4 regions of the Lawsonibacter sp. OA9 genome follow, and region 4 is predicted to be linked to each of the others. Evidence: predicted binding sites of a transcription regulator. Region 4 holds the regulator's gene; each other region holds the start of a gene.
The links. Region 4 encodes LexA, which represses DNA repair genes until DNA is damaged. Its sites were predicted from a motif close to CNAACANNTGTTNG; they were not measured.
Positions count from the first base shown of each region.

Region 1: the regulator LexA is predicted to act here: its motif matches at 1,840-1,853, upstream of MCG44_RS12625 (dihydroxy-acid dehydratase).
Region 2: the regulator LexA is predicted to act here: its motif matches at 1,302-1,315, upstream of MCG44_RS06445 (putative DNA modification/repair radical SAM protein).
Region 3: the regulator LexA is predicted to act here: its motif matches at 1,087-1,100, upstream of uvrB (excinuclease ABC subunit UvrB).

Region 1 is NZ_JAKNTI010000022.1:2,346,686-2,350,528, forward strand. It holds gene metA (homoserine O-acetyltransferase MetA) at 1-742, shown strand, start outside; gene MCG44_RS12620 (LysR family transcriptional regulator) at 807-1,772, opposite strand; gene MCG44_RS12625 (dihydroxy-acid dehydratase) at 1,953-3,629, shown strand.
Region 2 is NZ_JAKNTI010000022.1:1,112,497-1,116,339, forward strand. It holds gene MCG44_RS06445 (putative DNA modification/repair radical SAM protein) at 12-1,277, opposite strand; gene glsA (glutaminase A) at 1,525-2,442, shown strand; gene MCG44_RS06455 (GTP-binding protein) at 2,536-3,483, opposite strand; gene MCG44_RS06460 (CobW family GTP-binding protein) at 3,541-3,843, opposite strand, start outside.
Region 3 is NZ_JAKNTI010000022.1:587,289-591,131, reverse strand. It holds gene uvrB (excinuclease ABC subunit UvrB) at 1-1,039, opposite strand, end outside; gene MCG44_RS03910 (JAB domain-containing protein) at 1,155-1,868, opposite strand; gene MCG44_RS03905 (PF20097 family protein) at 1,874-2,149, opposite strand; gene pyrE (orotate phosphoribosyltransferase) at 2,336-3,010, opposite strand; gene MCG44_RS03895 (DUF4118 domain-containing protein) at 3,239-3,843, shown strand, end outside.
Region 4 is NZ_JAKNTI010000022.1:2,471,032-2,474,874, reverse strand. It holds gene MCG44_RS13245 (DegV family protein) at 1-265, opposite strand, end outside; gene MCG44_RS13240 (DUF896 domain-containing protein) at 380-583, opposite strand; gene MCG44_RS13235 (DUF4177 domain-containing protein) at 597-818, opposite strand; gene MCG44_RS13230 (RNA-binding protein) at 843-1,643, opposite strand; gene lexA (transcriptional repressor LexA) at 1,754-2,371, opposite strand; gene MCG44_RS13220 (DUF975 family protein) at 2,531-3,415, opposite strand; gene MCG44_RS13215 (MBL fold metallo-hydrolase RNA specificity domain-containing protein) at 3,524-3,843, opposite strand, start outside.

The sequences.
Region 1 (3,843 bases), 120 kb from region 4:
GCCTCTGCAAATTCAGGTGGAGCTCCTTCAAATGGCTAGCCACGTTTCCCAAAATACGGATGCCAGCCATCTCGCTTCCTTTTATACTACCTTTGACCAAATCAAGGATAAACGGTATGACGGTATGATCATCACCGGCGCGCCGGTAGAAAATCTGGATTTCGCGGATGTGGACTATTGGCCGGAGCTGTGCGACATTATGGAGTGGACCAAGACTCATGTCCATTCCACTCTCCATGTGTGCTGGGGGGCTCAAGCCGGCCTCTACTACCACTACGGCATTCCCAAATACTCTCTGCCCAAAAAACTGTTCGGTGTCTTCCCACATACTATTATAAAAAAACAATCCCCCCTGTTCCGGGGATTTGATGATATCTTCTATGTCCCCCATTCCCGGCATACGGAAAACCATCTGGATGATATCCTGGCCCGCCCGGAACTAGAACTGCTGGCCGTATCGGATGAGGCCGGAGTTTTTGCTGTCAAAAGCGAGAACAACCGCCGCTTCTTTATCACCGGCCACCCGGAATATGATCCGGACACGTTGGCCAACGAGTACTTTCGGGATATCAACAAAGGTCTTGATATTGATGTTCCCAAGCATTATTTTCCCGGCGATGACCCCCGACAGTCACCCGTTGTCCGCTGGCGTTCCGCCGCACAGCTCTTTTACACCAACTGGCTCAATTATTATGTATATCAGACTACTCCCTATGACCTGTATCAAGGCCAACTGCAATGATAATAAAGCTGGTCCCCGAATGGAAGTTTCGGGGACCAGCTTTTTGTTATCTCAAATCTCAGGTCTACTGCTCCAGCACCTCTGTCTGCTCCAAGTAGCTGCCCACAATCTCCTTCAGAAGCGCAAAACAGTCTACCGCAAATTTGGGGTAGTACACCATATCCTGATACACCAAATCAAAGCGCAGGGATCGTTCCAAGCCCCGTACTGGTAGGATGCAGAGAAATCTTTCCTCTGGGCAGCTTCGGTTCCCCTTTATAATGGTAGGCAGAAATATTTGAGGACAGAAGGACGCCACATATCCAGTGCGACACGCCTCCTCTAATACGTTGTAATCACTGACTGACAACAGATTGTCTATCGTCACCCCATTTGTGACCAGGTGCTGGTCAATCAACTGGAAGGCTGTACTTTTTCCATAATTCATAGCAAAGGGCAGGCCTTGAAAGTGTTTCAAGTCAATGCCGCTCCTTAGGCCGGCTATTGCCTCTTTCTCCAGTCCGAGGTATTTTTTGAGATAGGAGACGGAGGCAATCAAATAGATGCTCTCCCGAGCCAGAGGGACCGACTTCATTCCAGGACGCAGAGCTGTATTGACACCCAAAAATCCATCCAGCTCACCGTTCTCCAGCATCCTTTCCATTGCGGAGGTCTCTCCCGGGACCAGCTCGAGCCGCACCTTCGGATATCGAGCATGATACTGCACAAAGAACAGAGGAATGATCAGGCGGGCTCTTGCATAGTTTGTACCTAATCTCAGGGTGCCAGCAGCCCCCTCCTCCAGTTCGGCCAATTCCGCTTCCAACCCGGACTCCAAATTTTTTACCCGCTGCAGCGTGCGCTGTACCGCTTCCCCCGCCGGAGTAAGGGACACCCGTGGACGCCGGTAGAAGAGCGGGGTTCCATAGCACTCCTCCAGCCGCCGGATATGGTCACTGAGCCCCTGTTGGCTGAGGAAAGCACGGGCCGCTGCCCGACGGAAATTGAGCTCCTCCGCCAAGATCAGAAAGAGTTTCTCACTATTTGTCATCTGTCTCCCCCCTTTCATGGTAACATACACGGCATTTAATAACAAGTATTTACTTGTTGATTTACAGAGTACAACTGTTTTACATAGAATCAGTTTTTCTCTATACTATATTGTATCAGAGCGGACACATACCACAGCAACCACTATATTATCATTTCAATTAGGGGAGGCAAGACCTAGATGGCAGAAAACTGGAAGGGGGTCCATGACCCTGATAATATCCAGGAGGGCTATTTCACCGGCCTGATGAATTCCTGCGGATACCGCATCAAGGATTTACGCAAACCTATCATCGGCATCGCAAATTCTTACACGGATGTCAATCCCGGTCACCGAAGCTTTGGCGAACTGGTCAAGTTCGTAAAGGAAGGTATCTGGTCCGCTGGCGGCGTACCGGGGGAGTTTAATGTCCCCGCCCCCTGCGACGGCATGGCCCAGGGCACAGGGATGCATTATATCCTGCCCCAGCGTGATTTGATCGCGGCCAGCATTGAATCCATGGCCAACGCCCACGGCTTTGACGGCCTTGTCTTCCTATGCAGCTGTGACAAGATCGTCCCCGGTATGCTTATGGCTGCCGCCGCGCTCAATAAACCCTGCCTTTTTCTCACTGCCGGCAGCATGGTGCCCTATGAGGCGGAGGAGGGCACCTATGTGACCCCTGATTTGAAGGAGTCTATCGGCGCCCGGAATATCGACAAGATCAGTGAGGAAACCTACACTCGTTATCGTGAAAACATCTGCTTTTCCTGCGGTACCTGCAGTATGTACGGGACCGCCAATACCATGGGCGTTTTTGCCGAAGTCATCGGCCTGTGCCCCATCGACAGCACCACCATGCTGTTCTGCTCTGCGGCTAAAAACCGTCAGGCCCGGGATGTGGGTGAACGCATCGTTCAGCTTGTGAAGGAGAACGTCAGGTTCAGCGATATCGTCACGGAAAGCAGCCTGATAAACGGCCTCCGTCATGTAGCGGCTACCGGCGGATCTACCAACGCCCAGCTCCACATATGCGCGCTGGCCCGTGTGATGGGTATTAAGCTCGATATGGGAGATTTCGACCAGATCCAGCAGCATGTCCCCTGTATTGCCAAGTTCAAACCCTCCTCCCAATATAATATCTATGACTATTACAAGGCCGGAGGCGTGGGAGCCACCCTCAAGGCGATCCAGCAGTATTTGGACCTGGATGCCCGTTTGGCTATGGGCGGTACTCTGGGCGAATTTTTGTCCGCCTTCAAACGGAAAGTAAACGCCGAGATCATTCACTCTGTCGAGGACCCCCTGTATCCTGACGGCAGCTTTGCCGTGCTATACGGCAATTTGGCCCCCAACGGCTGCATCGTGAAAAAGAGCGGCGTGGTCCCTGAGATGTTCCACCACCGGGGGCCGGCTGTGTGCTTCGACTCTGAGGACGACCTGCGCAAGTTTATGGCAGATAGGGCCGTCAAGCCCGGCAGCGTCCTGGTCATCCGCTATGAAGGGCCCAAGGGAGGCCCAGGCATGAGGGAAATGTCCATCCCCGCCGCTATGCTGGTGGGCATGGGGCTGCACACCAGCTGTGCCATGGTCACCGACGGACGCTATTCCGGCGCGACACGGGGGCCCTGTATTGGCCATGTCTCCCCCGAAGCCTGGGATGGCGGTCCCATCGCCGCGGTCCAAGACGGGGATATGATCGAGATCGATATTGACAACCACACCATCCATCTGGAAGTAAGCGAGGAGGAGATTGTCTCCCGTCTAGCTAAGATTCGCCGTCCCGACCGCCCTGTTAAGGGCGCGTTGGCCGCCTACCGTTCCGCCGTGGAGGGGGTTGACAAAGGTTGCGTCTGGTTATACGGAGACGAGCAATAATTTCCCTACATTCTATTTTGTTATATTCTTTGATATATATTTTACTAGAACAGGGGTCCATAGGTTGAAACCTATGGACCCCTGTTTTTTCTTTTGATTTTCCTTAAACATACAGCTCAGACCGAGACCAGTATGCCTCATGCTTCTCCAACATCTCTGTGGTCCTGTAGCGCTCCCATCCTTCCCTACTGCCGGACCAGGGTCTTTAGATTCT
Region 2 (3,843 bases), 1.4 Mb from region 4:
AGTAGCCCGCTTCAAACAGCTTGGTCGAACAGAGACAGCTGCTCGCCCATGGGAGAGGTCTGAGCGGGGGGCTCCAAAGCGAGCAGGTGGCGCAGCAGGCCGTCCTCGCTGACCCGCAGTCCCTCCAGGCAACGACCGGAACAGGTGAGGAAGTACTGGGCTCGTTTCAGTACCACGCCCAACCTCTTTAGACCCTCAAAGGTCAGTGGACCCACCCGTCGGGCGGTGAGAATACGCCGGGCGCTTGTTACCCCGATACCTGGCACCCGGAGAAGGGCCTCGTAGTCGGCCCGGTTCACCTCTACCGGAAAAAATTGCAGATGCCGCAGCGCCCAGCAGCACTTGGGGTCCATCCTGGGATCCAGATCAGGCTGGCTCTCATCCAGCAGCTCCTCTGCCCGGAAGTGGTAGAAGCGGAGCAGCCAGTCCGCCTGGTACAGCCGGTGCTCCCGTAGGAGCGGGGGCTTAAAGTCCTGGAAAGAGGGGAGGAGAGGGCTGGTGGATACGGGCATATAGGCGGAAAAAAAGACCCGCTTTAGACAATATCGGTCATAAAGTCCTTGGGTGAGGGCGAGAATGTGCCGGTCACTCTCCGGCGTGGCCCCTATGATTATCTGGGTGGACTGTCCCGCGGGAGCGAAGCGGGGGGTATGGCGGTATAGTTTCAACTCCTGCTTGGATAGGGAGATGCCATCCCGGATCTGCTTCATTGGGGCCAAAAGGGCCTCCTTTTTCTTGTCCGGTGCCAAAAGGGCCAAACTTTTGGCACTGGGCAATTCGATATTGACGCTCAACCGGTCGGCGAGCAGGCCCAGTTGGTGGGTGAGGAGGGGATCGGCCCCCGGAATGGCCTTAGCGTGGATATAGCCCCCAAAGCGGTGCTCTGTCCGCAGCAGGTGGAGAGTCTGAATCATCAATTCGGTGGTATAGTCCGGATTCCGAACCACAGCTGAGGAGAGGAACAGACCTTCGATGTAGTTCCGGCGGTAGAAGCCCATGGTGAGATCACACAGCTCTCTAGGGGAGAATGCGGCACGCCGGACATCGTTAGTCCGTCGGTTGATACAGTACAGGCAGTCGTAGATACAGATGTTGGTCATCAGCACCTTCAAAAGAGAGACGCAGCGCCCGTCGGCGGAGAAGGTGTGGCAGCAGCCGGTCATGGAGGTACTTCCGATGGTTCCGGAGCGTCCTGCACGGTCCAGTCCACTGGAGGTGCAGGCAGCGTCATATTTCGCAGCGTCTGCCAGGATATTCAGCTTGTCTAGCAGTTCCATGGTGTTCGCCTCCAACACAAATATAGAACATTTGTACTATACAATTATAGTAAGAAGGAGCGAGATGTCAAGAGGAAAAATCTTTCTACCTTGGACATTTCGCGAGATGCCACTGTTTTGCGCATTGACCTATGTATTCTGAAACGGGGAAGAATTTATGCTTTCATTGACTTTATTATGAAAGTCAGCTATAATAAATCCATAAAAATGGAGTGCTCCTGTTGAAAAAATACAAGGAGGATGGGGAATGGAAGAGTTGTTGGAGCAGTTACTGGAGGATTGCCGGCCCTATACCCAGCAGGGAAAGGTGGCCACTTATATCCCGGAGCTGGCGAATGGAGATGCCAATGACCTGGGGATTTATGTGCTCCGCAGCGACGGGCGGCACTATCAGGCGGGGGACTACAAGAAGCGATTTACCATCCAGAGCGTGGTCAAGCCTATCCTCCTGCTGCTGGCGCTGATGGACAACGGGGAGGAGTACGTCCGATCCCGGGTGGGCGTAGAGGCCACGGGCAAGCCCTTTGACGCCATCAATGTCACGGACCAGACCTTGTTCAGCGACCACTTGAACCCCATGGTCAATATGGGCGCCATCGCCATGTGCACTCTAATTAAGGGAAAGGACTATGAGGAGCGATTCCGGCGCCTGCTGGACCTGACCAGGCAGCTGGCCGGAGACCAGGAGATCGATCTGGATCAGCAGGTCTACCTGTCGGAAAAGCGGACGGGAAATAAAAACCGGGCACTGGCCTTTCTGCTGAAGACCTATGGCATGATCGAGGACGATGTGGAACAGGTGCTGGACTGCTATTTCAAAGCCTGTTCCATCTCGGTGAACAGCAAGGACTTGGCCCACATCGGTTTTGTGCTGGCCAACCGTGGGAAGCTGCCTCAGACAGAGGAGCGGATCTTCCCCAGCCGGTATGCCACCTATGTCAACGCCATTTTGATGACCTGTGGGATGTACGACGGCTCAGGAGATTTCGCGGTCAATGTAGGCGTGCCGGCCAAAAGTGGAGTGGGAGGCGGCATTATGGCTGTGGTGCCCACCAGAATGGGAATCGGTATCTTTTCCCCTGGGTTGGATGGAAAGGGAAACAGCCTGGCAGGTATTAAGGTGTTGGAGGAGTTGTCTAAGCGGATGTATCTAAGTATTTTCTGATAAGGAAGGGAGAGCGATTGAGTTTGCGGATGCTCCCGGCCAAAAGGGAAGAAAAAAGCGGCGCCCGGTACAAAGTACCGGGCGCCGTTCTGCTTATCTGAAATATACCAGGGGATCCTCAGGGCGCTCCGCCTTCTCCACAGACTGGGCGTAAAGGACCACGCCCTCTCCATCGTAGACGTCGGCGCGCTCCCACCGGATCTCAGCGGTGACCTTGACCCACTCTCCCTTTTTCAGGGAGCGGGCTCTGTCATACTTACAGAGGAAACCGAAAAAGCGGATATCCTCTGCACAGCAGGTCATGGCGTTGCGGCCGGGGACGAAGGTACCACGGGGCAGCTTGGAGCCGGTCATGGCCTGGGTTTTCATGGTGATGGTCTTGCCCACATACCGGTCAGGGTGCTCCTGGATATCCAGATACCAGATGCCGTAATCCGGGTCCTCCAAGGTGATGTGGTCCTCCTCCAGGGAGTAGGGGAGGATATCCTCCACCTCTAACTCCTCCCCCTTCTCGTCCTCAAAGACGATCTCGCACATACGGTTCACCGCCCGGATGGACCGCTTCCAGCCGGCCATGGGCATATCGGGAGTGCAGCGGTTGAAAAGGACCATATCCGCCTCAGTCACCATGTCGATGAACATGGACTGCATATTGGCCAGATACATCTCAAAGGTGGTGCCGTCCACCACATGGATGGCCTGGTACAGCCCCCAGGTCTTGGGCAGCTTCAGCTTGCGCAGAAGGTCCACCGGCCACATCCCATTGAACTCCATCAGGACCCGTTCCGGCTGATAGCGCCGGTCCACTTCCTTCAGAAATTCGGTGTTGAGCTGCTCCTGCCCCTCGATGGGGACCAGGCGACAGTTGCGCTGGGAGAGAAACTGGGGGTCGTACTCCTCCTCGCCGTCCTCGCACATGAGGAGGACGGTGCGTTGACCGTCGTTAAAGTAATCCATATTCAGCGTGTCGGTAAGAAGGGTGGTTTTGCCGGCGTCCAAAAAGCCGGTGATAAGATACAGGGGGATCCTACTATCGGGCATGATCTTCACCTCGTGGTATGATATGGATGGGCGGCCATGGGCCGCCCATCTAGCAAATTAGGCCAGCAGGAACAGCTTTTCCAGCTGGTCCTCCTTCAGCTCGGAGCCGATGACGCACAGCCGGCCGGTATAGTCGGCGCCACCCTCACGGATCTGGAACTCCTCAGGCACCAAGTCGAAATGGAGCCAGGTCTGCCCGTCGTCACAGGGCACCATGCCCTTGGCCCGGAGGATATAGCCGTAATCCTCGCCCATAGCCAGGGCGGACAGGGCCTCCTGCAGCTCCTCACGACTATATTTCCGGGGTGTTTCCCGGCCCCAGGAGGTAAAGATCTCGTCGGCGTCGTGGTGGTGATGGTG
Region 3 (3,843 bases), 1.9 Mb from region 4:
GCACCTGGGGCAGGGTGACATGGCTCTCGTCGATAAACAGAACGAAGTCTTTTGGGAAATAGTCCAGCAGGGTATGGGGAGGCGAGCCGACGGGGCGGCCTTCAATCACCCGTGAGTAATTCTCAATGCCTGAGCAGTAGCCCAGCTCCTGCATCATCTCCACGTCGTACATGGTGCGCTGCTTGACGCGCTGGGCCTCAATGAGCTTGTTCTCCGATTCGAAGAAAGCCACCCGCTCCTCCAACTCCTTGTAGATCTCCTGGATAGCGGCGTCCATCTTCTCCTTGGGAGTGACATAGTGGGTGGCAGGCCAGATAGGGATATTGGTCAGCCGACGGATGGAGGTGCCGGTGACCACATTGATCTCGCTGATGCGGTCGATCTCGTCCCCGAAAAACTCCACCCGGATGGCCGTGTCCTTCCAGTAGGCTGGCCAGATCTCCACCGTGTCCCCCCGGACACGGAACATATTGCGTTCAAAGGCGATGTCGTTGCGCTCGTAGCGGATGGCCACCAGCTTTTTCAGCATCTCGTCCCGCTCCATCTGGGCACCCACCCGGAGGGAAACCATCATCTTCTCAAAATCCTCCGGCTCGCCCAGGCCGTAGATGCAGGACACCGAGGATACCACGATCACGTCCCGCCGCTCCAGCAGGGAGGCGGTGGCGGACAGGCGGAGACGGTCGATTTCCTCATTGATGGCGGAGTCCTTTTCAATAAACGTATCCGTATGGGGGATATAGGCCTCCGGCTGGTAGTAGTCGTAGTAGGATACGAAGTATTCCACCGCGTTGTTGGGAAAAAACTCCCGGAACTCGGCGCACAGTTGGGCGGCCAGAGTCTTGTTATGGGCCAGTACCAAGGTGGGACGCTGGACCTTCTCGATGATCTTGGCCATGGTGAAGGTCTTGCCCGAGCCGGTCACTCCCAGCAGGGTCTGCTCGTCCAGCCCCATCTCGATCCCCTGGGCCAGAGCCTGAATGGCCTCCGGCTGGTCGCCGCTGGGGGTATATTCTGAAACCACTTCAAATTTGGGCATTCCCTTCACCTCGCCAGTAGTCTATACAGATTACTCCTCATTATATCAGAACATTTGTTCCAACACAAGAGTTTTTCGCTCCTCCCACCGTTTTTGCAGGGGGAGGAGCGGGTACTTATAACAGCTGATACATGGGACGGCCCTGCCGGCGCTCTGTCTCCATCAGGGACACCACGTCCCCGTCCACGAAGATCAGATGGTCCTCCAGCGTCACCCCAGCGGGCAGCAGGGCGCTGCGGATGACATCAGTGGCCTGCCAGTCGGCGTCGGAGGGAAGGGCCAGATTGCTGATGTGGTTATGGGCCAGATACAGCCTGGAGGCACGCAGACCCACCGCCTCCTCCAAAATACGCCGGATATTGATGTCACAGGCAGAGATGCTGCCCTCTGACACCAGTCGGACACCCAGGGCCTTTCGCTTGCTGTCCAGGAAGAGGCCATAGACCATCTCGTTTCTCGCCCCAAAAAAATAGGGACCCAGGAGCTCCTCAGCCTGGTGGATGCTGTTGATAATCTTTCCCAGGTCGCTCCTGTCCATCTGGTAGCGCCTGCCCAGAGCGGGGATAAGCCGCAGCAGAAGCGCGGTGTGCTCCCCCACCCCCAGCACCTTTGTCAGCTCGTCCACCGAGGCGTCCAACACCCCGGCCAGAGAGCCAAAGCGGTCGATCAGGTCGTGGGCGATGGCGTTCACATCCCCCTGGGGAATGGCGTAAAACAACAGCAGCTCCAGCACCCTGTGGTCCGGCCAGCCCTCCAACCCACGGGTCAGAAATTCTGTTTTCATCCGCTGCCGGTGGCCGGCATGGCGGTGCTTTCCTTGTTCTGCCATGGGACCTATTCCTTTCCCTCAGTACCTTGCCCCTCAACCTGGGACATCAGCTCCCCATAGTCTACCAGCATTTTTTTACATATCCCGCACCAGAACGCACTTGGCCGCTGTGCCCACACAGCGCCAAAGGACTCCGGAGGCAGCAAAATGGCGTGCTTTTTCTTCAGGACAGCCTTGGTCCAGAGCTTGGGAGGCACCTCCCCGGCCGGTAGAATATAGCTGTCTCCCCGGTCGTGGAACGTCCCTTCCAGCATTGATCCGCCACAGTATGGACAGTTCATTCCAGCACCTCCAATCAAAGGCTCTCTCAGCCCTTGGCTCCGTACTCTGCCAGGTACGCCTCCATTCAAAATGCGGGTTTTTCTCCTGCGGGAAAAACATATGCGCTTCGCACACCGCATTTTCAGGGGGGACCAGTTACCCCCTGATGCCCCCCATGCTCTCCAAGGGGACGGGGGGTTATAGGTTTATGCTTTGGCCCCGTACTCCGCCAAGTAGGCTTCCATTTTAGCCTTCATCTCGTCGTCAATATAGACTTTGCCATCCACAGGGTTATTATGGAGGAAGGCGATGACCTCCCGGACGGTAACGATGGGGTAAACCTGGATACCATAGTCCTGGCGCAGCTCATCCAGGGTGGAGCAGTCCCGGGTGCCCCGCTCCATCCGGTCCACCGACACGAACAGGGCCTTCATGTTGACCTTGGCCACATGCTTAAACAGCTCGATAGACTCCCGGACGGCGGTGCCAGCGGTGACCACGTCCTCAATAATGGCCACATCATCTCCGTCCTGTGGCTTGTAGCCCACCATGGAACCACCCTCGCCGTGGTCCTTGGCCTCCTTGCGGTTGAAGCAGTAAGGCAGGTCCCGGTCATAGTTCCGGTACAGAGAGGCCGCGGCGGACACCGCCAGAGGGATCCCCTTGTAGGCGGGGCCGAACAGGCAGGTGATTCCCTCCGGCATATGCTCCTGAATGCAGGCGGCGTAGTAGTCTCCCAGCTTGGCCGCCTGGGCCCCGGTCTTGTAGTTCCCGGTGTTGACGAAATAAGGGGTCTTCCGTCCGGACTTCGTGGTAAAATCCCCAAAGGTAAGCACGCCGGAGCGCACCATAAATGTGATAAATTCCTCTTTGTATGTCATCGTTTCGACCTCTTTTCTCCAGTTTGCCCGGCACAGGCCGGAAATCGTATTATTATATCATTTTTCCTCCCCAGATACAAGAAATCGCCGTCTTTTTTCATCCGGATTTTTCTTCGGCTTTTTTACAGTGTCTGTACTTTACGGTTCGGGCCAGGTTTGATATAATATTTTTGCCCAATGCCTCCGCTCCTCTGTGGCGGCAGGGTCCCGGAAGGAGAGAGAATAGATATGTCCGCCCTGACGCAGCGATGCAAAGCCCTCTTTGGCTATATGGACCAGTTGGTCCACCGAATACCTTCGGTCCCCCGGGATATCCTAACCACTGCTCTTCTGCTGTACGCCGCCTACTGGATCAGCGGCATTCTGATCTCCCACACTGGTGGAGAGAACAATTCCGCCCTGGTATTCGTGCTGGCAGTGGTGTGCATCTCCTTTTTTACCTCCGGCTATGCCTATGGGATCACCGCCTCCATCGTAGGGACCTTCTGCATCAACTACTTTTTTATGGTCCCCTATTCCGCCTTTTCCTTGAGTCATACGGGTTACCCGGTGGCTATGCTGTCCATGGTGGCTATCTCCTGTATCGTGTGCGCCCTTACTTCCCGGGTCAAGCAGCAGGCCATTGAGGCTGTCCGCCGGGAAAAGAACACCAAGACCCTCTATGAGATGAATGAAAAGCTCAACGCGGAAAAAGCGGCCATCCAGTTACAGTCCGCCAGGGAAACAATACGGGGCAACATCCTACGCGCCGTGTCCCATGATCTGCGCACCCCTCTGACCGCCATCTCCGGCGCCGCCTCTGTCCTTCTGTCCAGCGAGGACATCCTCCGGTC
Region 4 (3,843 bases):
AGGTGTGGATCAGATCGGTATAGCCCTCTTTCCACGCCTTCTCAAAGCATTCAGTGAAAAGATAGGGGTTCAACTGGGCGTGGGTCGGGATCTGAGGGCTGTCCAGCAGCATCTGAAAGAACTCGTCGGGAGTGAAGTCAAAGCCGTCCATATACTCCCTGTCGCCCATCGCGATGGGAAAAGGGAGGACCTGGATGTTCCACTCCTCCCGCAGAGCGGCGGGAATATCGGAAGCAGAGTCGGTAGAAAATTTAATATGAGCCATGGGGGGCCTCCTTAAAAAGATAGGATAAGCGCCTGGCGGGACATAAAAGGATCGAGAGTATTATCCCAGATGCCGGGGAGATTGTCAATGAACCCCTGCTCCGGCTAGAGCGGATCACTTCTTCCGCAGCCGGGTCCGGGTGCCGTCAGGATGTTGAATGAGGGTATTGTCCAGATGGGCCATCAGATTGGACTTACAGGCGGCGATATACTCCTGTCGCAGCAGGGCCCGTTCAGCCTCCTCCTCTGGGGTGAGGCCGGCGGGAGACTTGGCCTTCCGGGCCAGCTCATTGATGCGGTCGATCTTCTTCTGCTCCATGCCTTTCCCTCCCTTATTCCTGTTCTATCTCGCGTTCAAATACCAGCTCGATGGTCTCAATATGTCCAGAGGCCCGCTGAACGCTGGGCAGATAGCCCACATAACGCCAGCCGGCGGCGGCCCGGCTTCGAATGACTTCCTGGTGGCCCTCAGTCCGGATGCCGACGCCGCCGAACAGGCTGTACCCTCCGGCGGAGAGGGCCAGAACCTCAAATTCATATTCATAGTGTGCCATAGCTGTGCCCTCCTATCCGGCGGCTTAAATATATCTCTCCAATACCAGCATGGTCCGTCCCTTTTTGGACTGGCCGGGGATCTCCCGGACCACGCACTTGCCCAGTCCGCGGCAGGTGAGAATGTCTCCCACATCCACCAGCTTGTCCCCTTTGAGACACTCCCGGTGGTTGACGGCCGCCTTGCCGGCGGAGATATAGGCCATGGCTTTGGAGCGGGACAGGGAAAAACCGGCGGCAAGCACCGCGTCCAGGCGAGGGGTGGCGACTGTGTCCCGGATGAGCCTTACCTTCGCCTCTCCAGGGGAAAGGGAAGCCAGAGGAATTTCCCGGAGCTTTAACCGCCAACGCCCGGCGGACTCCCACTGGGAGAGGAGAATGGGCAGTACCTCCCGGAGCAGGATCACCTGACAGGTCCTGTCGCCAGGGAGCAAGATGTCCCCCAGCTTTTCCCTCGTCAACCCCAGGCCCATAAGGGAGCCCAGAATATCCCGGTGGCTTAACTCGGAACCGGGAGGGAAGGCGGCCTCCAATGCGGCCAGCGGTCCCTCTGGGTCCAACAGGAGGTCGTTCTCATCCTGCCAGTCGGGGAGGAAGGCGCACAGGGCCCGCTCTGCGCCGGGAAAGCCACCCCAAAAGATATGGCGGGGCTGCCCCCAGGCGTTGAGTAAATCGGTGACAGAGGCCTGTTCACCCGGCGAGAGAAAGGGGGTATGGGCTGGGATGCCCCGGTCCTGAGCCAGTTCCAGCTTGTCCAGCACACGGGCCAGCAGCACCCGCTCCGCCCCGTCACGGGCGCAGCGGTCCAGAAGCTCCTTCTTGGTCACGACCCTTCTCGCCTCCCTCTGTTTGCCTGTTCAGTATACTGGACAGGACCTGGGATTGTCAACGAAAAAAGCCGGCCATGGGGAGCATGACCGGCCGCAGGGGGACAAAATTAGTACCGACGGACTACCGCCACCACCTTGCCAACTATCTCGGCTTTGGTGCCGTCGATAGGCGGGTAATCAGGGTTTTGGGGAAGAAGCCAGGTGCGGCCGTCTTTTCTATGAAGGGTTTTGACGGTGGCCTCATCCTCAAAAAGGGCCACTACGATCTCACCATTCCGGGCCTCCTGCTGGCGGTGGACCACCACCAGGTCACCGGGCAGAATCCCGGCGTTCAGCATGGACTCGCCCCGGACCGTGAGGGCGAAGTGCTCCCCGGACAGACCGGCAGTGTCGAAGGTGAGGTAGTCCTCAATACACTCTTGGGCCAGGATAGGGGTGCCGGCGGCTACATTGCCAAGGATGGGTATTTGGTTGGCGTGGGGGTCCTCCTCCTCTGCCACCGGGCCCATGGATGCCCCCGGCAGGGAGATGGCGCGGGTCTTGCCCTCTGCCTTGACGATGACACCGGCCTCCTCCAGCCCCTTCATGTGGAAGTGGACGGTGGAGGGGGATTTCAGTCCCACAGCCGCGCCAATCTCCCGGACCGAAGGGGGATAGCCGTGCTGATTGGTAAAGGAGAGGATATAGTCATAGATCTGCTGCTGCTTGGCGGTCAGTTTGGCCATGGCAAGGGCTCCTTTCGGCAGACGGACAGAAAATTACATACTAAAATTTAGATGTATTTTATCATACATTTGTACGAATGTCAAACGAATGTTCCAAAAATAAGGAAGCCTCTAAAAAAACGCCAGGACCTAGAGGTCCTGGCGGGTAGCTTTGGATGTTCAGAGAGGGGGCATCTCCACAGAACCCTCCCGCTGGAGGCGCAGCCGGGCGTCGTAGAAGCCGGCCATGGTCACGGAGCGGTAGGGATAGAGCCACAGCTTTACCGGGATGGAGGCCAGCAGGAGAAGAAGGGCGGAGCTGGGATAGGAGAGGATAATCTGATAGAGCACATAGGCCGCTCCGTAGTGCTCCAGGGAAAGAGACTGGAAAAAACCTCCTTGGACCAGCACTTGGACCAGGACCAGCGTGTACAGAAGTAGATCCAGCAGTTCCCAGCCGAGAAAGGAGAAAAACAACTTGAACATCTCCCACTTCCATCCCCGCGTCAGCTCCACACTGCGGCGGACCGCGGCGAAGGCCCCATGGTCAGGGTGGTCGGCCAGCAAATAGTAGGCCAGGGCGTAGCGCAGAGAGACCCAATAAGAGAAAATCATGATGCCGGCAATTAGAACGGGAATCACAAGGAAGGAGAGGCCTGGGGAGAGAAGAACCGGAATTAGGACCAGCCAGACGACGGGGATGCACAGCAGGGACCAGGCCAGCGTGTGGAGAAAGATCAGAATGGAGGTCATGATAACCAGCAGGGCCACGGAGAAGCCATCGGCTAGGGCGCCCAGTCCGGGAGACAGCTTCCGGGAGGTCCACATGGACCATAGCGTAAAGCCAAAGCCAACTACCGTGGAGTACAGGGAGAGGAGGATGGAAAGGAACAAAGCCGGCAGACTGATGTTTCCTGTGTCCGGGGCCGGAACAAGCAGGCCGGCCAGTGTGGAAACACCAGTGGTCATCAGCAGATATACCAAGGTGACCACCCAGAAGGAAGGACGGGAGACCCGAATGGCCTCCCTAGCCTGCCTTTTCAGTTCTCTGCGGTCGATCTCCATAAAAACTCTCCGTTCTTACTGTCATAGTTGGGGAAGGGCGCCGCTGCCAGCAGGAGCGAACCTTCGCTCCGGTCCATCCGCGCTGCTCGCGGCGGCTCAAACGCCTCTCTATTCCCACTTGTCCATGATTTGCCGAAGCTGATCGGCCAGCTTGGACAGATCCTTGTTGGAACGGCCCCGGCTGCGGCTGATAAGGTCGGCCAAGTCCTTGGACACATCTTGTAGCCGCAGGAAGGCGGCGGAGGGAGCGGAGGCGCCGCCTGTGGTCCGCTTGCTCTCCAGAACAACGCCCTTTGCCAGCATACGATTTCCCAGCAGATCATAGACCTCCTCATAGAGAGGCGCGTGGGCGGGGATGCCCCGCTCATTCAAATCATTTGCAAAGAGGTCTGTGATCTCACTATCCCCGTGTACCACGAACACTTGGT